DNA from 4 places in the Bacteroides sp. 14(A) genome. Region 1 is predicted to be linked to each of the others. Evidence: riboswitches for the same ligand, from Rfam matches in the RefSeq annotation. Region 1 holds a riboswitch; each other region holds the start of a gene.

Region 1 (5,224 bases):
TGTTGTTAATCATTCTGGCTCCGTCGAAAAGATGAGCAATGACTATCGGGGTATTCAAGTCATCATTCATGGCTTCATAGCACTTTTCACGCACTGCTTTCACATCTACGCTGGAAGTGGCGGACGGAGTGATCTTTTCCAGTCCGTTCACGGCATCCATCATTCGGGTTAATCCCTTTTCCGCTGCTTGCAAGGCTTCGTTGCTGAAGTCTACCGTGCTGCGATAGTGAGCTTGCAGGATGAAGAAGCGGATGGTCATCGGACTGTATGCTTGTGTCAGCAACTTATGTGTGCCGTTGAAGAACTCGTCCAGATTGATGAAGTTACCGTAAGACTTACCCATCTTCTGTCCGTTGATGGTAATCATATTGTTGTGCATCCAGTAATGTACCATGTCATTGCCCTGTGATGCAACCGATTGAGCAATCTCACATTCGTGGTGAGGGAAGATAAGGTCCATACCACCACCGTGAATATCGAAATGTTCGCCGAGGTATTTCTTACCCATGGCCGTACATTCGGCATGCCATCCCGGGAAACCGTCGCTCCATGGAGAGGGCCAGCGCATGATATGCTCCGGTTGGGCACATTTCCATAAGGCGAAATCGGCGGGGTTATGCTTTTCAGCTTGTCCGTCCAGTTCGCGGGTGGTGTTCAGCACGTCATCCAGATTGTGGCCGGATAGTTTTCCGTAATGGTAATCCTTATTGTATTTCTCTACGTCAAAGTAGACAGAGCCTTCACTGACATAAGCATAGCCATTCTTCAGGATCTCTTTCACCAGCTCTATCTGCTCGATGATGTGTCCCGAAGCGTGCGGTTCGATACTGGGTGAAAGTACGTTCAGCGCTTCCATTGCCTTGTGGTAACGGTTGATGTAGTATTGCGCTACTTCCATCGGCTCCAATTGTTCCAGTCGTGCTTTCTTGGCTATTTTGTCTTCTCCGTCGTCAGCGTCATGTTCCAGATGGCCTACATCGGTGATGTTGCGGACATAACGTACCTTATATCCCAAGTGGGTAAGGTAGCGGAAAAGCAAGTCGAAAGTAATGGCAGGACGTGCATGTCCCAAGTGCGCGTCACCGTAAACGGTAGGACCGCAGACATACATACCTACATGTGGAGCGTGCAGTGGCACGAATAGCTCCTTTTTCCTATCTAAGGTGTTGTAAATTGTCAGTTGATGTTCCATAACGTTTGAATTTTAGTTCTTTAAAGAGCACAAAGTTACAACAAATAATTTATTAAACGGTTCTGTTGTCGGATTTAATGGCTTTTAGTACAGTAATGAAGAGGTTCTTTTCTTATTTCTTTCCAAGCCGGATACTGAGTCCGAACTTCAGGTTCAGATAGTTTCCCGGTCTCTCTTTTACTTCATATTGCTTTATGATTTCTTGGGTATATATATTGTTTCGCTGATAGTGGCCTGTGAACGTGCGTGGATATATGACTTGCTCCGTATCAAAGCCGTACTTTCTTCGGTCAGAGGTACCTCTGCATGGAGAACGTACGGAGCAAGTACGGCCCAGATACGTCTCGGATATGGATCGGATAAAAAAGTATCTGTAAAAAGGTTAACTTTAATAATAATATGTATCTTTGCCATTGATTATGGTGTCACCCGTCGCTTTCGTGGCGGGTGGTGAAAAGGGAATCAGGTGTAAATCCTGAACAGACCCGCTGCTGTAAGCTTCAAACAAAGTCTGAAGACGATACTCACGCCACTGTTTTCTGCATGAACGGGAAGGGAGTCATCAGATGAAGCAAGTCAGAAGACCTGCCATGATCTGGAATCAGGAGTTCTCTGGGATTAGAAATCCGGTCGTACTTATTTTTTATAGGGTTATCATTAATTACTCTTGGCAGAGGTTTGATACTCTCTTTAATACATGAAATCGAATGTATCATCGCATTTTATTGGCAGTGGTAATGCCATTAGTATGCTGTTGCGTGGATTTGTATGCTCAAACGGTAGACTCTACAAAGACTTATCATATAGAAGAAGTCTCTGTATCAGCGCAACGCATCCGTAAAGAAGTGATTCCGGTACAAATGCTTGCCGGAGAAGAACTTCAGAAATTGAGTGTCCATTCTGTGGCTGATGCAATCCGCTATTTTTCCGGAATCCAGATAAAGGATTATGGAGGAATCGGTGGTTTGAAAACCGTCAACATACGTGGACTTGGCACTCAGCATGTGGGCGTATTCTATGACGGCGTTCAGTTGGGAAATGCTCAGAACGGACAAATCGATCTGGGACGTTTCTCGTTGGATAACATGGAGGCCGTTTCACTCTACAATGGCCAGAAGAGCGCTATCTTTCAATCGGCAAAGGATTTTGCTTCAGCCGGTTCCATCTACATGACAGCTCGTCATCCTTCTTTTGGCGAAGGACAGAACTATCGCCTGAAAGGAACTTTCAAAACCGGTTCTTTCGGTTTGGTCAATCCTTCCGTCCTGCTGGAGCATAGGCTGAGCAAGCAGGTGAGCGGTTCACTGAGTGCTGAGTATATGTACACCAGCGGGAAATATAAGTTCCGTTACCGACAGAAAAACGGATATGATATAACAGAAACCCGTAAGAACGGTGATGTGGAGGCCATTCGTGCAGAGTATGGCTTATTCGGAGATATGCAAGGGGGAGAATGGAAAGCCAAAGCTTATTTATATAATTCCGAACGGGGATTGCCCGGTGCCGCTGTGCGTGAGACGGGTGACTTTGTGCATGAAGACCGTCAATGGGATACGAACTTCTTTTTGCAGGGCTCTTTCCGGAAACATTGGGGAAACTACAGTTTACAGACGAATGGTAAGTATGCTTACGATTATCTTCATTATCTGTCCGATCCGCGCTTGGATGTTACTACAATGTATGTGAACAATCATTACCGCCAGCATGAACTCTATTTTTCGGCAGCGAATATGCTGAATATTCTTCCTTTTTGGAGTGCGGACGTTTCGGTGGATTTTCAGTGGAATAAATTAAATGCCGACCTGGTGAACTTCGTCTATCCCTGCCGTTACACGGCACTTGTGGCGGCAGCTACGGCACTGCATTTTGAACGATTCAAACTACAAGCCAGTCTGCTGGGGACATTTGTACACGAGACTACGAAGGTTCCCAACGCCGCAGCAGGTGATAAACATAAATATACGCCTACCGTCGTGGCATCTTGGCAACCTTTCAAGAACGAAGATCTGAATCTGCGTGCTTTTTACAAAAAGATATTCCGCATGCCGACGCTGAATGACCTTTACTATACCTTCATAGGAAACATTGACCTGAATCCGGAATATACCACACAATATGATATAGGTGTAACTTATTCCCGCAAATTCCGTGGAGGTTATCCTGCCCGGCTGGAGTTTCAGGCAGATGCTTACTATAACGAGGTCACCGACAAGATTGTAGCCATGCCTACTTCTAACCAGTTCCGTTGGACAATGGTAAATCTGGGCTATGTGGAGATGCGCGGGGTGGATGTGGCTCTGCAAACCGAATGGCATTTATTGAAAGACCTGAAGGCCAACCTGCGGGTGAACTATACGTATGAGAAAGCGCAGGATTTCACCGATGCAAAAAGTGACTATTACGGTGGACAGATACCTTATATTCCCTGGCACAGCGGTTCGGCTGTCCTTAATTTGAGTTATAGGGATTGGGACATGAATTACAGTTTTATCTATACCGGCGAGCGTTATGAATCGAGTGCCAACATTCCGGAGAATTATGCCAAGGAATGGTATACGAACGACCTTTCCCTTTCCCGCCGCTTGCATTGGAAAAAGATGTTGTGGAAACTGACCGCCGAAGTCAATAATGTCTTCAATCAGCAGTACGAGGTGGTACAATGGTATCCCATGCCGGGAATAAATTTCCGCTTTGTGATAAATGTAGAACTTTAAAACCAAATACACGGCTTATGAAAAGAAGTAAATTATTACTGATGTGGCTTGCGGGCATGCTGATACTGTTGGTATCCTCGTGCCGTAGCGACGACGAAGAACTGGTACTTTCCAGTGTGACGAATGTGACACCGGGCGTACAGGTGACAGGTCCGGTCAAGGGATTTTTCCTGTTGAATGAGGGGAATATGGGAAGTAACAAGGCTTCTCTGGACTATTTCGATTACGCTTCGGGTAATTACTGTAAGAACATTTATCCGGAATTGAATCCTACCATACAAAAAGCGCTGGGTGATGTGGGAAATGATATTCAGATAAATGGTGATAAACTGTTTGCTGTCATTAATGTATCCCACCTGGTGGAGGTGATGGATGTCAATACAGCAAGGCACTTGGCTGCCATCCCTATTCCTAACTGTCGCTATATCGTTTTCAACGGTCGCTATGCTTACGTCAGTTCTTATGCGGGTAAAGTGGTGATTGATCCCAATGCCAGACTGGGGTATGTGGCTAAAGTGGATCTGAATTCCTTGCAGGTGGTGGACACTTGTGATGTCGGCTATCAGCCGGAAGAGATGGTAGTGGTAGGGAATAAACTCTATGTAGCCAATTCCGGAGGTTATCGTGTACCCAATTACGATAATACCGTATCTGTGATAGACCTGAACACCTTTACCGAAATCAAAAAAATAACGGTAGGCATCAACCTTCATCGGATGGCAATTGATGCGCGTGGAAATATTTATGTTTCATCACGTGGTGATTATTACGACATACACTCCAAGGTATATGTCATAAACTCTCATAATGATATGGTGACTGATGTGCTGAACTTTCCGGCCAGTGAGTTTTGTCTGAGTGGGGACTCGCTCTTCTATTACAGTACGGAGTATAGTAAGTACACCGGGCAGAATACCATTAGTTATGGCATTTATGACACGCGGAAGAAACGTGTAGTGACTACGAACTTCATTACGGACGGTACGGAAAAGAGTATCGAGGTACCTTATGGATTGGCTGTGAATCCCGATACCAAAGAGATCTTCGTGACCGATGCCAAAAATTATGTTACCCCCGGAACACTCTATTGCTTCACGCCCGAGGGAAAAAAGAAGTGGAGCGTTACGACAGGGGACATCCCTGCGCACTTTGTATTTACAACGAAACGATTGCAAGTAACATTTTCTAATCAATAAATAGTATGTTTAAAAATCTGTATTTAAAACTATCGTTTGTCGGACTGTGCCTGTTTGCATTGGGTGCCTGTTCGGATGATGATGACGAAGCGGGGCTGGTTGGAGCTCCCGAGTGTTCGCTA
Region 2 (5,224 bases), on a different contig from region 1:
TGTCGTTTTTCTCTAACAGTTTATTCGGATTCCTTCTCACAGTAAGTGTATTTTTCAATTCCATAGTGTTGGCATCAATAACGAATACTTCATTAAAATATTCATAGGCACCTGTTTCTGTTACAGTATAGCAATTGGCAACATAAAGCAGTCCATCTTCTTCAGCAATACCTTCTAGATTTTTTCCTCCTTCAAAAGTTTTCACTCGTTCTAAAGTATTTGCATTCAGTTTGGATACTTTGCCGCCATATTGGGTCACATAAATATAACCATCGTCAGCAGTCATATAGCGCGGACTTCCTTCACTGCTGGAAAAAGCGAAGCGTTGTTGTTCCACACCGGCTGCATTTAATCTTGTAATATATTTGGAGCCGGAAACAATCACATAAATATAATCATTGTACACGATCATGTCTTGTCCTGTGTCTCCTAATTTTGCATTATTTTGTTTTTGAAAAATATCTGCGATAAAGTCTATTGTTTTATCCGGATCATAGAAAGAAATATTAGCGTTATTTAGGTTTAGACTTCCTTCATTTAAAATGAACACTCGATTCTGGGAAAGAGCTACTTTAGAGCCACTGTCATCTCGTTTTGAATCATTATCGTCGTCGCTGCAAGAGATAAAACTTGTACCGAGTGCCAATAGGCAGATAGCACTGAATAATAAAGATCTGATTTTCATAATTAATGGTATTTAATAGTGAATAATAATATTGTTAGAGTTGAACACTTACTGTTAATTTCCATGAACGTCCCGGCATAGGGTAGTATTTAATTACCTCATACTGTTTATTGGTTAAGTTAGTTACATCTGCTTGCAATCTTAGTTTGCAGTTACTTATTTTGAAGTTACGTGAGATAGTGAGAGTATGTTCTAAATACCCGTCAATTTCGTTTTCGGGTATATTTTGTGAAAGATAATAACGTTTCCCTACTCCCATCAGAGTATAACCTGCATTAAGCCATGGGGTCTCAATTGTAGCGGAGGCGTTTCCACTATGTTTCGGAGTATAAGGTAGCTGGTCTTTGTAATTTTTTGCTTCCGGATTGGTTAAGTCTATTGCTTCTTGTAGAGTATATCCACAGGAAAAATGTATTTCTGATCGATGAGTAAGCGGAAACTCTGTGGAAAGAGTAGCGTCCATACCTATGATACGTACTTTACCATAATTCTGCATTCTCCACACATAAGTGCTGGGGAAAGCAACTATTTTATCTGTAACCCTATTATAATATCCATCCAGTGTGATAGAACAATAATTCAGGAAAGTGAAAGGGGAACCACCGTAAGTGATGCCTATATTATATTCCTGCGCTTTTTCTGGTTTTAAATCCTTGTTACCACTTCGGAAATAGTAAAGGTCGTTGAAAGTTGGGGTACGGAAACAGCCCTTATACATGGCGCGGATGAAGAACAAATGTTCTTTCCATGGACGATAGTTCATACTAATGCTAGGACTAAGGCGATGCAGATCAGCGGGAGCACTTCCTTTTTTTACATGTTCTGAAATGTAAGTTCCAAGTATATGAGCCTGAACGGTCAGATGAGGGAAGGTGTATTTGCTGCTGAGTACTGTCAATGAGGTGTAGCGTGTGGGATAAGGGCAATCAGGCAAGGTATTATCTAAGGTGTTGATAACGCCATCCTGAGATAGAGAAAATGTCCAATTTTGTATTGGTTGATATAATAAGCTTGCAGAGAGATAATATTCTTTTTGAGTGTGTCGGTCAGTCACCTTGCCACTGTCATATTGGGAACCTTTATCTTGATAACGGTTATAAGCATAGTTATATTTTCCTTGTACCTGTAATGTCCACTCAGGTGAGAACGTTTTCTTCCATTGCGTCTGTAGGAAGAGATTTTCATCTACTAATCGTTCATTAGATTCCGGATTATATAAGATGACTGCACCGGGAAGCCCTCGTTTGGAATGATAGTAATAAGCTTTGGTATTCCAATGGTTACTGTCAGAGAATTGATGGAAAAAGTTTATTTCACCTTGGTAGGAAAAAATGTCTGAATTGTATCGCTTTTCTGTAGCAGTATGTTTCCCATTCTCTATTGTAAAAGGATACGTTCCATCTGAACGCAGGAAATTCCCATCAATAGTAAAGGCTGAGTTAGTTCCCACTTGTTGTTCCCAACGTGCGATGCTATTGAACAAACCGAAAGAACCTCCTTTAATTTGTCCGTGGAAATTGTGTTTTTTATTTGAAATGAATTTGGGTTGTTCTGTGACAATATGAAGTATCCCTGCGGAAGCATACATACGGGCTGATTGTAGAAGATTATCACTTTGTCCAATACTGAGTGAGAGTGTGGATATGTTATCAGTTGCAAAACGCCCAATATCAATTTGGCCTGCTTGGCTGTTGCTAACGGCTATTCCATCATAACTAACGGCTGTATGTGCTGCACCGAGATTACGAATAGAAATAGTCTTTAATCCTCCTAATCCACCATAGTCTTTCACGTTCACTCCACTAAAACGTTTTACGGCATCTGCTATACCTTGTAAGCCAAGTGCCTCAAAATCTTTGCGACTGAAAGATTGCGTTGGAGTTGCAGAAGTGATGCGGCTTGATATTTTTCGTCCTTTTACTGAAACTTCCGGAATGGCATGTACCTTTCCCGTAATGGAGTCTCCCGCCTGCTGTGCCTGTAAATTGACACAAAGGCAGCATGTGAAACAATATAAACAAAACTGTAGCCAGATGCATCGGCATGGATTATCCTTGATCATAACAAATAGCTGTAAAAATATAAGTATCTCATGCCCTTTCCTCGAAGGCATAAAATTTGATAGGTTTTGCAGGTCTTCTGACTTACTCCGGATTTACCGCCTTCCCACCGTGCGAATACCGGCAGTGGCATAGGTGATTGGTAAATCCTTGACAATGAGTTTACAGCAGCGGGACTGTTTGGGAGTTACACCCAATTCCCTTTTCATGAAGCATACCGAAAGGCATACTTCAACAAAACCGAAGGGCAAAGATAGGAAAGATTTATGTTTTATTTATTATAGGATGCAGTATTTCATAAATTTATGCATTTATTCTAACAGAGTAACTTAATAGAAAACTAATACTATAATGCTTATGCTAAAGAAAACTATTGCTGCGCTAAGCCTACTCAGTATCCTTGCAGCCTGTCAGAATGATGAGAATCCTTCTCAACCGGAACCTAAACCACGTCAAGACATCAATCTTACCCGTGCGGAACAAGAGTTTATGGACAAAGGTACAGACTTTGCTTTCCGTTTCTTCGATCAGGTGTGCAGTACCGAAAAAGAAAAACCGAATGTTTTTGTGTCTCCATTGAGTGCATCACTTTGTTTATCCATGATTACGAACGGGGCTACTGATAATACGCTTGCTGAGATGCAGGATGTATTAGGATTCCCTGCCAATACTTTCTCTCTTGATGATCTGAACAACTATAATCAAAAGTTAACTTCAGCTTTGTTGGATTTGGACAATACAACTCAACTCGGAATAGCTAATTCTATCTGGATAGAGGAAGGTTTTAAGGTTTATGACTCTTTTGTTGATGTAAATAAGAAAATGTACGATGCTCAGGTGCAAGAACTTGATTTCACATCTCCGACCGCCAAAGATGTGATAAACCAATGGTGCGCCACTCAGACTAATAATTGCATAAAAGAGGTTATTCAGGAAATACCTGCGGATGCTCGTATGTATCTGATTAATGCACTCTATTTTAAAGGTATCTGGAAAAGCCAGTTTGATAAGTCGGCTACTGGACAGGATAACTTTACCAATGTTGACGGCAGTCAGCAGAAAGTAGCTATGATGAACCAGACCGCAACGTTCAATTACACCCAGACTGATGATTTCTCTATTGCGGAATTACCCTATGGCAATGAAGCTTTTAGTATGGTGATACTGTTGCCATCTGGAGATAAGACCTTGGATGAAAGCTTACCCAGCCTGAATTATGAGAACTGGAAACAGTGGAGTAAGAATATGGCAGGAAAAGAACTACAAATTAAACTTCCTCGTTTTAAAGTAGAATATGACAAAGAGCTGGAAGAGGACATGATAGCTATGGGGATGAAAGATGCTTTCGATGCTTATAAAGCAAAGTTTGCCAATATGTCCGGTGCAGAATTATATATTGGCCTTCTGCAACAGTTTACTTATATAAATGTGGATGAGGAAGGTACCGAAGCGGCTGCGGTTACAGTAGGAGGAATGTTTGATAATGCTGTCGGTTTTCCTTCTCCTGTTCCCTTCTTTGTGAATCGTCCTTTTGCCTTTATGGTTAAGGAAAAGAGTACGGGAGCCATCCTCTTTATGGGAAAGATTACAGAACTATAGTTTGATATTTATAAAGAAAGCGAAGAATCAACTCCTTCAATTGTGGGAGCCGATTCTTCGCTTTACTTTTATGATACAAGAATAATATTTTTATAGCTTACTCTTGTATATCTGTGCCATTACCTTCTGATACTGATTTTCCAATTGAAGTAGATTCTGCTTACTTTGATAAATCACAGAAACTTCTACAAAATATTCTATCACACTGATTTGTCCACCGGTGAGAGCTTGCTTCAGTAATGCAAGATCTTGTTGTGAACTGAATGCCTCCCTGTACTCCTGGATGGAAGTCTGCAATGATTGTGCTTCGCTGTATAGTTTTGCCAAGGTTGCTTCGGCTTGGAAAGCAGCGTTCTCTTTCTGATAATCGAGGTTCAGAGATTGCGCTTTGGCTATTTTAACCTTATTACGATTCTCAAACAGCGGGAAGGAAAAGCCTACTACCACTCCATTAAATGGAGTACCGGACTCTGTATTACGGCGATATCCAAGTTCCAATTTAGGTAACCAACCTTGTTTGCTTGCAGAAATCTGTTTGCGGGCGGCAGCACTTTCACTGCTTAATGACAGCAAAGTCTGATCGGCTGCCAACACTTCCGAACGTAACTGTTCATAGTTGGTAGGAAGAAGGGGCAATGGATAGTCGTTGATGGAGCGGAAACTGCTCAGCTCATTATCTTGCAAAGACTGGTCTCCGTTGAGTGCAAAGAGAGATTTCCAGGCGTTATCAAGCGCAGTCTGATTGGTACGGAATTCTGTGCGTACATTCAGTAACTCCAGATTGATCTTATTTGTTTCCAATACATTGGCATCACCTGTCTCCAGACGTTTCTTATAGTATGCAGAGAGTTCCTCAGCCTGTTTCATACGTTCATTCAGA
Region 3 (5,224 bases), on a different contig from region 1:
GTTGGCGCGATTCACGGCATCACGGTTGAAAGTGAAAGGTGTGCCTGTTTCTACTGCTGACCGTAGCACCAGTCTGACGATATCCTTAATGCTCATGCTGCGTTTGGAAAGACGGGAATCGTTTACGCAATCCAAATATCTTTTCTCCCATTCTTCTCCGTAATAATCTTCCAGGCAATATCCTTTGATAGTCATTATTTCATTCGGACAGAATAAATACCATGATTGGTTCAAATCCTCTTTCGCCATCCGCCAGAATAAATCCGGATAGCATACCGCCGGAAATATGTCATGGGCTTTCATGCGGTCATCCCCGTTGTTGGTGCGCAGTTGCAGAAATTCAGGCAGGTCCTTGTGCCATACGTCCAGATATACGGCTACCGCTCCTTGTCTCATTCCCAACTGATCTACGGCAACGGCTGTGTCGTTCACCAGTTTCATCCACCGGATAACTCCTCCTGCCACACCTTTGAAACCCCGTATGTTTCCACCGGCCGCACGTACTTTGCCGAAATACATTCCCATACCTCCACCGAACTTGCTGACCATGGCGAAGTTGTCAATGCTTCGGTATATACCTTCCAGACTGTCGGGCACGGTGTCGATGAAGCAACTGGACAATTGATGATAAGGTTTTCGGGCATTGGCAAGTGTAGGGGTAGCCATGGTTACCTCCAGTTTACTCAGCAGATCATAGAATTTTCTTACCCATTGCAAACGGCTGTGCCTTTCCGGCATTGCAAGATGAAGGGCAATACCCAAATACATTTCTTGTACGGATTCAATCGGTTCATGGGAGCGTGTACGGATAAGGTAGCGTTTGACAAGCAGATCCAGTCCGGAATAGTTGAAGAGCTTGTCACGCTCCGGACATATAAATCCTGCTGCTTCTTCTATTTCTTCCGGTGAATAGGAGGTTAAAATATAACTGCCGTATAATCCTTCGTCCGTGAGATAACGCAGCTTTTCATAGAAAGACAGGACACCGGCGAACTCTGCCTGTTCAGTCAATTTCTTGCTTAACTGAAAATTGAGTAATCGGGCGGCAATAAACTCCCAGTCGGGGGCTTCCTGGGTAGTTAGCTCTACAGCCGCTTTTATAAGAGCCGTTAACCGTTCGTTCGGTGTCATTTCCGGTTTGTAGAAACTGGAGAATTTTTCGGCAAGCAGGGTCAGGCTGTATTCATTGCGCGGGAAGTCTTGCCCGATACCTTTCAGGGTGTCCGTTATTGTTTCGTCGCCAGTTTCATTTACTATGTGGTTGAGGGCTTTTCTCCGTTCTGTCCGTTGCCAGCGATAAAGGATATAGTTTTTGGCTTCGGCATAAAAGCCATGTTCCATCAGGGACCGCTCCACTTCATCCTGGATCCGTTCTACGTGGCGATTGCCGGTGTCACTGAGGATGAAATTTTCCACTTCATTTACCAGCGTGAGTATTGTTTCATCCGTAACACTTTGTCCGGTGCTGGCGAAGCTTTTTCGTATGGCAATGGCTACCTTCTCCTTGTTGTAAGGCTCTGCCATTCCATTTCTCTTGGTTATTTCCATGAGATGTTTATGTATAAAATTATTGTATTATTTCGCACTGTTTCCCTAATCCCACGAGTAGAAACAGCCTTTGATGAATGGTAGGTCTTCTGACTGACTCTTTGTTTTCAATGCCTTCCCGATGTCTTCTTTTCTACTGCAAGACATTCAGTGGCTATGGTGTTATTGAAAAGTTGTATAGAGCTTCACAGCAGCGGGACTGTCCGGGACTTTCACCCGATTCCCTTTTAATCCGAATGGCAGAAGAGCCATTCGGAACCAATTCGGGAACAAAGATAATTAATATTGTAATGGTTACAATATTGAGAAGGTTTAAAAATAGAGAATTATACTATTTTATTAGATAGCGTGATCTGGATATGATTGTATCATGAAGCGTCACTAACCAATTTCAAAGCAATCCGCTTGCGGTCCATATCCACACTCAGCACCTTGACCCGGACATGCTGGTGAATAGAGACAATCTCATTCGGGTCTGAAACGAAACGGTCGGCCAGCTGCGAAAGATGGATCAGACCATTCTCTTTGATACCTATGTCGACAAATGCGCCAAAGTTGGTGATATTGCCTACAATACCGGGGAGTTCCATACCTTCGCGCAGGTCGTTGATGGTGCGTACATTCTTGTCGAACTCGAAAATCTTTATCGGACCTCTCGGGTCGCGTCCGGGTTTTTCCAATTCTTGCAGAATATCTTTTAATGTCGGCATACCCACGGTAGGAGTGAGGTATTTCTCCGGTTTTATCTTCAGGCGGAGCTCCTTGCTGGCGATAAGTTCTGCTACGCTGCATCCCAGGTCTTTTGCCATCTGCTCTACGATGCAATAACTCTCAGGGTGTACGGCCGTATTATCCAAGGGGTTTTCAGCCTGTGGAATACGAAGGAAACCGGCGCATTGCTCAAATGCTTTGGCTCCCATACGCGGTACTTTCATCAGTTGCTTGCGGGAGGTAAATGCACCGTTTTCCGCACGATAGTTCACGATGTTTTGTGCCAGCTGAGGGCCTAAACCGGAAATATACGTCAGCAGGTGGCTACTTGCCGTATTCAGGTTTACACCAACCAGATTTACGCAGCTTTCTACGGTCAGATCCAGTGATTTTTTTAATTTCGTCTGATCCACATCATGCTGGTATTGTCCCACGCCAATGGACTTCGGATCTATTTTCACTAATTCGGCCAATGGGTCCATCAGGCGGCGGGCAATAGATACGGCTCCACGTACCGTGACGTCGTATTCAGGGAACTCATCCCGGGCAATTTTGGATGCGGAATAGATAGAGGCGCCCTGTTCGCTCACCACAAATACCTGAATGTCCTGTCTGAAAGTTTGATGTTTCAGAAAATCTTCGGTTTCACGACTTGCGGTTCCGTTGCCTACGGCGATGGCTTCTATCTGATAAGCTTCCACCATTTTTTGTATTTTGGATACAGCCTCTGCGGTTTTGTGCACCGGAGCATGCGGATAGATGTTCTCATTGTGGAGCAGATTGCCTTGTGCGTCCAGGCATATTACCTTACAGCCTGTACGGAAGCCCGGATCAATGCCCATTACCCGTTTTTGTCCCAGCGGGGAAGCGAGCAATAGCTGGCGCAGGTTCTGGACGAATACCCGGATAGCTTCTTCATCGGCCTGCTCCTTGCTTTGTGCGGCAAACTCAGTTTCGATGGACGACTTCAACAGGCGTTTGTAGGCATCTTGTACGGCCTCTGCCACTTGTTCTCCGCAAGCGTTGTTGCTACGGACAAAGCGGCGTTCCAGACGCTCTACACATTCCTCGTCATCAGGACTTATGCTGACTTTCAGCAGACCTTCGGCTTCGGCACGACGGATGGCGAGCAACTGGTGCGAGGTACATTTCTTCAGTGGTTTACTGAATTCGAAGTAATCCCGGTATTTATCTGCTTCAGTTTCTTTTCCTTTCACTACTTTGGCGGTGATGACGGCTTGCCGGGAGAAGGCAAAACGCACGGTGTTGCGTGCCTGTTCGTCTTCACTGACCTGTTCGGCAATGATGTCTCGTGCCCCTTTCAGTGCGTCTTCGGCATCTTTCACTTCTCCTTTGACGTATGCTTCCGCACGTTTCTCGGGGTTGGGTTCCCGTTGCAGCATCAGTAATGTCGCCAGTGGTTCCAGTCCTTTCTGGCGGGCTACTTCCGCACGTGTGCGGCGTTTGGGTTTATAGGGTAGGTAGATGTCTTCAAGAATGGTGCTGTCCCATGTTTCATCAATACGTTTTTGCAGTTCGGGAGTCATTTTCCCCTGCTCGCTGATGGTGTTGATGATGGTCTCTTTCCGTTTGGCTGTTTCGTTCAGCTTCTCATAGTGTGTTTTGATGGCTTCAATTTGCACTTCATCCAGTCCGCCGGTAGCTTCTTTGCGGTAGCGACTGATGAAGGGAATGGTAGCTCCGTCTTCCAATAAATCAAGTGTATGGCCGATTTGCTTCTCGGAAATGCCGAGGGCGGCGGAAATCATGCGATGGAATAACTGTATCATGTTGAGTCGTTTTTTTGAATAATGAGGGCCAAAGATACGAAAAATAAAGGAATCAATCCAGGAAGGGTTAATTCTTTTTGGACGGGTTATGAACTAAATGATAAATAATCTTTTAGACGCGGATGACACGGATAACGCGGATCTTTTTTTATCCACTTTTATAGCGCAGCCTTTTAAATCCGCGTTATCCGTGTCATCCGCGTCTAAAAAATAATATACCAAATGGCGCTAATCACTTATCACCAAACACTAATCACTTTTGTTCTTTTCTTTTCCGTTATGAATTAATTCACCACAGATTACACAGATTCACACAGATTTATTAATCTAATAATCAGTAAAATAAAATCTGTGTCAATCTGTGTAATCTGTGGTGAGTCTTATTCCTTTCTATCCCGTTTCGAACCCCAAAAAGGGAGCCTTCTTACAGCCCCCTATATTCCCTTTCTGCATTGAAGCAAGGGCAAGGTTTCATGGGATTCAGGTCATGATGACCTACAATCAGAGCGTGTGGAAAGATGCGCTTCAATTCGCGGAGCAGTGCAAGCAGCGATGCTTTTTGCTCTAAGGTGCGAGTGTCGGATGGCTGACTGTCGGCATCCAAACCTCCTTCATAACAGATACCGATGGAGTGTCGGTTATGATTGAGGCAATGCGCTCCGATTTTTTCCGGTGGGCGGCCACGGTGAATCTCACCGTCACGAGTCACGTAGAAGTGATAGCCGATGTCACTGAAGCCGCGGTGGCGAATGTGATCGCGGCGGCAATCTTCGAAGCTCAGGCCCACGCCCTGAGGCGTGGCCGAGCAGTGAATAATGAGTAGGGTAATCGTGCGCATGTCTACTGGCAGGCGCCTAACCCTAAAGCTCCCGCAATGGCGGTGGCTACGGTGATGATTACTTTGAGGACAATGCCCCACACGTTTTTTGACTTCTTTTCTTCATTCATAATGATTGATGATTTATAATTTATGTGAATCAGGAGTTATCCCAACGGATTTTCGTCGAGACCACCGCCGTCTCCTCCGGAACCACCGCCGGGAGTGTCACCGGATGAGCTGCCTCCTCCCACGGTGTACATGGAAGCCTCCTTCATTTGCCCTTCCAGATTAATCTGAGCATTGCTCAGCTCACCCGTGGCACGGGCGCGGAGTTTCAATCCCTTTACGTTATTAG
Region 4 (5,224 bases), on a different contig from region 1:
ATTCCGGCAGGAAATTCAACGCTCATCTTTACCGGATTATCCCCCTATATGGATGCACAAAGTATGCAGGTCAGTGCCAAGGGAAAACTCACCGTTACGGCAGTCAACCGGCAATACAACTATATAGACAGCCTTGCCGTCAGCGAAAAACAACAAAGCCTGCAAAAGGAGCTTAAAAAAATAGAGAAACAGCAAAAAGAACAGAATGCCGAGCTTGGACTTATCAATGCCGAATATGAAATGCTGAAAACAAATTGCTCCGTCAACAATAAGAATACCGCTATTTCTCTGGCCACTATCAAAGAAGTGAATCAATATTACTCCGGACAATTGAAAACTCTGAAAACAAAAGAACTGGCCATCAATGAACAGATAGCCGAACTTGCCATCAAACAGGGACAACTTAACTCTGAACTGGTACAACTAAGCGGTAAATCTCTAACCCCTATGAGTGAAATTATGGTCAATGTAAATGCGCCAGCAGCTTGTAAAGCTACATTCACTCTGAACTATTATGTAAAAAATGCCGGTTGGTTCCCCTCTTATGATGTTCGTTCCGGTAGCCTGGCCGAGCCTATCTCCATCATTTACAAAGCCAACATCTTTCAGAATACCAAGGAAGAGTGGAAGAACGTAGAATTATCCCTTTCCTCCTCTAATCCTTCCACCGGAAGCGTAGCCCCCACTCTGTCTACTTACTGGTTGGATTACGGACTTGCAGCACCACGCTACAATTTGAATCTTAATGGAAACACTGTTTCAGGAGTCGTTCTTGATAATGAACGTACGCCCGTAATAGGTGCTACCGTTACCATTCCGGGGACTACGATAGGAGCCATCACCGACATAAGCGGTAAGTATTCCATAACTATTCCCAATGGGCAAAACAAACTTCAATTTTCATATATTGGCTATCAGACTCAGACCAGAGATATACAAGGAAATATTATGAATGTTACCCTTCAGGAAGATACACAGGCATTGGATGAAGTAGTGGTAGTAGGTTACGGCGCTGAAAGGAAATCTCTTATGGCAGGTGCTGTCTCCGGTCTTAAGGTAAACCATAAAAAAGATATTCAATACGAAGAAGAGGCCAGCATGACCCTTGACGTTGAACAAAGCCAGGGACAGATGGGCTACGAATTTGAAATAAAAGTGCCCTACACCATTCCTTCTGATAACAAACCTGTAGTTGCTGAAATCGGTCATTACGAATTACCCGCTTCCTATACTTACCAAAGTACTCCGAAGATAGATAAAGATGCTTTCCTGATTGCCCAGGTAACCGATTGGGAAAAGCTGAACTTACTTGAAGGCGAAGCAAATGTTTACTTTGAGAATACTTTCATTGGCAAGTCCATTATGAATGTCACCCAACAGAACGACACACTATCCTTCTCTTTAGGTCGTGATAAACGTATCATGATACAGCGTACGAAAGAGAACGAATATACCTCACGCAAGTTTATGGGTTCCAATCAGACGCAATCCATTGCATGGAAACTTTCTGTCCGCAATACGCGTCCCGAACCTGTCATCCTTACGCTTTACGACCAGCTACCCGTATCACGCAACAATAACATTACCGTAACAGCAGAAGAAATCAGCGGCGGCAGTCTGGATGAAGCGAAAGGTATCATCACCTGGCAAATTACCTTACAACCCGGCGAACAACGTGATTTAGCTTTACGCTATAAAGTGAAGTACCCTAAAGGGCGAAACTTAATAATAGAATAATGCTTTTCTTATGACTCTAAGACAGAAAATATCTGATATTCCCCTGTATCTGCAAATCCTGATAGGAATGATTACCGGTATTATCATCGGCCTCATCGCCTTACAGGTAGACGGTGGTGATACATTCATCCGCCACTGGATACAGCCTTGGGGACAAATCTTCATCCGCCTTCTCCAACTGATCGCCATTCCCCTGGTCTTTATATCTCTGATAAAGGGAATGACCGGACTGAAGGACATCAGTAAATTTTCCCGTATCGGCGGAAAGACCATCGGAATATATATCTGTACGACTGTAGTCGCTATCCTCATAGGTCTTGCAATGGGGCTACTGGTGCAACCGGGCAAACTGGTAAACCACGAACAAGTAGCCCATCTGCAAGAACAGTTCATCCGTGCCATGTACCCCGTACAACTGTTTGCCTTCACAACAAGTAGTAGTGCCGCCTCTTTGCCCGTAACCCTGAAGACTGTAGAACAAAAATTAGGTATTTCAGAAGAAGTCAGTTCATTTGTCCTGCCTGTAGGCGTTACCATAAATATGGACGGCACTTCCTGTTATCAAACCATTGCCATTCTTTTCATCGCACAAGTTTTAGGGATCGATCTGAGTTTCTCCCAACTCTGTATCATCGTTGCTATGACCGTACTTTCTTCTATCGGTACCCCGGGTATCCCCGGAGGCAGTTATGTCATCTTGGCAATGGTGCTCACTTCCGTAGGTATTCCGGTAGAAGGTCTGGCATTGATATTGGGGGTGGACCGACCATTGGACATGCTGCGCACCGCAGTAAATGTAACCGGAGATGCAGCGGTATGTTCCATTATTGACAGATAATTCATCACATTAGAATAGTTGCTAAAGTATTTTCACAAATACCTTCTGATTTCTAAAAATATCTTTATCTTTGCAATCGGAATTGGCAATCGGAAAGTATATCAATGCGTCCGACTCAAGGGAATCCGGTGTAAAACCGGAGCTGTACCTGCAGCTGTAATCCTCATTAAGAAAAAGTCTGTAACCACAAAAGCCACTGACGCCGCAATGCGATGGGAAGGCGATACAGACAGGGGAAAGCCAGAATACCTACCAACTTCCATTACTTGAGCACTTAGCTTTCAGGATTAAAAGCGATGTCACCCCTATACTATAATTATAGGCAAAACTATTTTTATTCTTCCGGGTCATTAGTATTCGCATACAGAAGCGATGTGCCGTTACGTTTTTATTAAACAGAAAATCGGCAAACGATGAAGCACAAGTATTTACTTGGAGCGGTGTTTGTGTGTGCGGTGCATGCTGCCTCCGCCCAAAGCATCCTCGAAAACAAGAATGAAGAAGAACTGTCACTTATGTTGCAGGAAGTAGTAGTGACCGGTACAGGTACCGAACATTACCTGAAAGACGCGCCTGTGCAAACCGAGGTTATCTCGCATAAAATGTTGGATAGCTACGGTGCCTCCTCCCTTGAAGACATATTAAGTGGGTTATGCCCCTCTTTCGACTTCAGTTCCAGTGACATGGGGTCGAATATGCAATTGGGCGGATTGGGAAACGGCTATATCTTGCTCCTCATCGACGGCAAAAAGATACATGGTGACGTAGGCGGGCAAAATAACCTAGGACTGATAGATCCGGCACGCATCGAACGTATCGAGATTGTAAAGGGAGCCGCTTCGGCACTCTATGGCAGCGATGCCATTGCAGGTGTAATAAACATCATCACCAAGAAACATCGTGAAAACGTTCTGGTCACAAACACCACACGTGGCGGATCATACGGCGAATTCCGACAATCCAATGCTTTCCAATTCAAGTCAGATAAATGGACCTTTGCCACCAACTTTCAGTTGAAACATTCCGACGGATGGCAGAACACTACTTACGAAGACCCAAATCGATATGAAAAGCCTGTCACCAATTCCATCAATAAAACCGTGAACCGATATACCGACTGGCAAGTTTCACAACACATCGACTATCAGGCTACCCAGACACTCAGCCTGTATGCAGACGGTAGTTTCTACCGCAAACGCGTATACCGCCCTTGCGGAATACCCGATTACAAAACATACGATTTCCTTTATCGCAACGCTTCAGCCTCAACAGGTGGTAAAATGAAGCTAAAAAATAATAATAGCATTACAGCCGATATACATTATGACAGTCATGCCTACTATTATGCCTATACCCACGAAACCTGGGACAAAGAATATGACGATAACGGCAAGGAAATCAGTTTCCCGTATTCTCCCGGTGACAAGGGTCTGCAGAGTGACCAAAGCCGTCTGCTCATCCAGACTAAAGGAATATTCAACCTCCCCTATTTCAACCGTTTGAGTGCAGGAGTTGATATGGAAATAAACTGGCTGGATGCTCCCCGCCGACTGGACGAAAAGAATGTTTCCGACAACACAGGTTCCTTTTATCTTCAGGATGAGTGGTCGCCTTTTAGTCAGCTGAACATCACAGCCGGTGCACGATTAACGCTGAACAACAATTTCGGTATGCGCGCCACGCCCAAAGTGTCGGCTCTCTACAAGCTGGGCGACTTTAACCTGCGCGCCACTTATTCCGAAGGCTTCAAGACTCCGACTCTGAAAGAACTCCACTACCGTTATATTCGCCAAATGTCTCTCGTTATCCTAAACTTAGGTAACAAAGACCTGGAACCTCAAACCAGCCGTTATGTTTCCGGTGGTGTAGAATACAACGGTACTGACTTTAGTATCAGTGCCACAGGTTACTGCAACTGGTTAGACAACATGATAACTCTTGTGACGATTCCGACCTCTCAGGCTCCAGGTGACCTCGTCGTCACCTACGACCCGGCTCGTGTTCGCCAATACCAGAATATGGATGACGCACGCACCTGCGGCATAGATATCAACGCCAAGTGGATGCCTTTCAAAACGCTTACCTTGGCGGGCGGTTACAGCTATCTGGACACAGAAGCGAATCAGTACGATGAAGAAGACGAAGTGATGAAACACATCGTCATAGATGGTATGGCTCACCATCGCGGCACCGTCAGTGCCGTCTGGAATTATGATCGGAAAAACAGCAATTATCGACTCAGCGTAGGCCTGTATGGCCGTTTCCAGAGCAAACGCTATTATCAGGATGACGGTAACGGCAAAAGCTACCACCTCTGGCGCCTGAACACACGCCACCAGTTCAACCTGGGCAAGCAATGGGATGCAGAAATCAATGCAGGCATTGACAATATACTGAATTATTATGAAACGACCTACCATGGACTGAACTACGGAACAAACACGGCAGGAAGAACCTTTTACGTCTCATTGATGGTACAATTTGGACAGAAAAAGAGAAAAACCACATAGTATTAACCCTTTTAAAAACAATTAATGACATGAAACAATTCAAGTTAATGATGATGGCGGCACTGGCTGCTCTGATGTCTTTCTCCGTAGTATCTTGCTCGGACGATGACGATGACTCGGCACAATCCAAACATGATAA

Evidence for each region. A riboswitch is a leader RNA that binds a small molecule or an ion and turns the genes downstream of it on or off. The one in region 1 is predicted to bind cobalamin.
Region 2: linked by a shared signal. The riboswitch ahead of K429_RS0103600 (TonB-dependent receptor domain-containing protein) and the one ahead of K429_RS0109005 (TonB-dependent receptor) in region 1 are both predicted to bind cobalamin.
Region 3: linked by a shared signal. The riboswitch ahead of K429_RS0123020 (ribonucleoside-diphosphate reductase subunit alpha) and the one ahead of K429_RS0109005 (TonB-dependent receptor) in region 1 are both predicted to bind cobalamin.
Region 4: linked by a shared signal. The riboswitch ahead of K429_RS0125070 (TonB-dependent siderophore receptor) and the one ahead of K429_RS0109005 (TonB-dependent receptor) in region 1 are both predicted to bind cobalamin.

Annotation. Positions count from the first base shown of each region.
Region 1 covers NZ_JAGH01000002.1:309,453-314,676, reverse strand. Annotated here, with positions in the region: gene cysS (cysteine--tRNA ligase) at 1-1,192, opposite strand, end outside; gene K429_RS30280 (hypothetical protein) at 1,385-1,606, opposite strand; cobalamin riboswitch at 1,596-1,800, shown strand; gene K429_RS0109005 (TonB-dependent receptor) at 1,930-3,906, shown strand; gene K429_RS0109000 (YncE family protein) at 3,924-5,102, shown strand; gene K429_RS0108995 (PKD-like domain-containing protein) at 5,108-5,224, shown strand, end outside.
Region 2 covers NZ_JAGH01000001.1:1,043,438-1,048,661, forward strand. Annotated here, with positions in the region: gene K429_RS0103595 (DUF5074 domain-containing protein) at 1-685, opposite strand, end outside; gene K429_RS0103600 (TonB-dependent receptor domain-containing protein) at 720-2,747, opposite strand; cobalamin riboswitch at 2,797-3,000, opposite strand; gene K429_RS0103605 (serpin family protein) at 3,103-4,344, shown strand; gene K429_RS0103610 (TolC family protein) at 4,435-5,224, opposite strand, start outside.
Region 3 covers NZ_JAGH01000005.1:84,512-89,735, forward strand. Annotated here, with positions in the region: gene K429_RS0123020 (ribonucleoside-diphosphate reductase subunit alpha) at 1-1,548, opposite strand, end outside; cobalamin riboswitch at 1,610-1,826, opposite strand; gene K429_RS0123025 (Tex family protein) at 1,917-4,049, opposite strand; gene K429_RS0123030 (N-acetylmuramoyl-L-alanine amidase) at 4,474-4,887, opposite strand; gene K429_RS31340 (smalltalk protein) at 4,890-4,997, opposite strand; gene K429_RS0123040 (DNA-binding protein) at 5,034-5,224, opposite strand, start outside.
Region 4 covers NZ_JAGH01000005.1:528,202-533,425, reverse strand. Annotated here, with positions in the region: gene K429_RS0125085 (mucoidy inhibitor MuiA family protein) at 1-1,737, shown strand, start outside; gene K429_RS0125080 (dicarboxylate/amino acid:cation symporter) at 1,748-2,575, shown strand; cobalamin riboswitch at 2,642-2,847, shown strand; gene K429_RS0125070 (TonB-dependent siderophore receptor) at 2,989-5,085, shown strand; gene K429_RS0125065 (sirohydrochlorin cobaltochelatase) at 5,115-5,224, shown strand, end outside.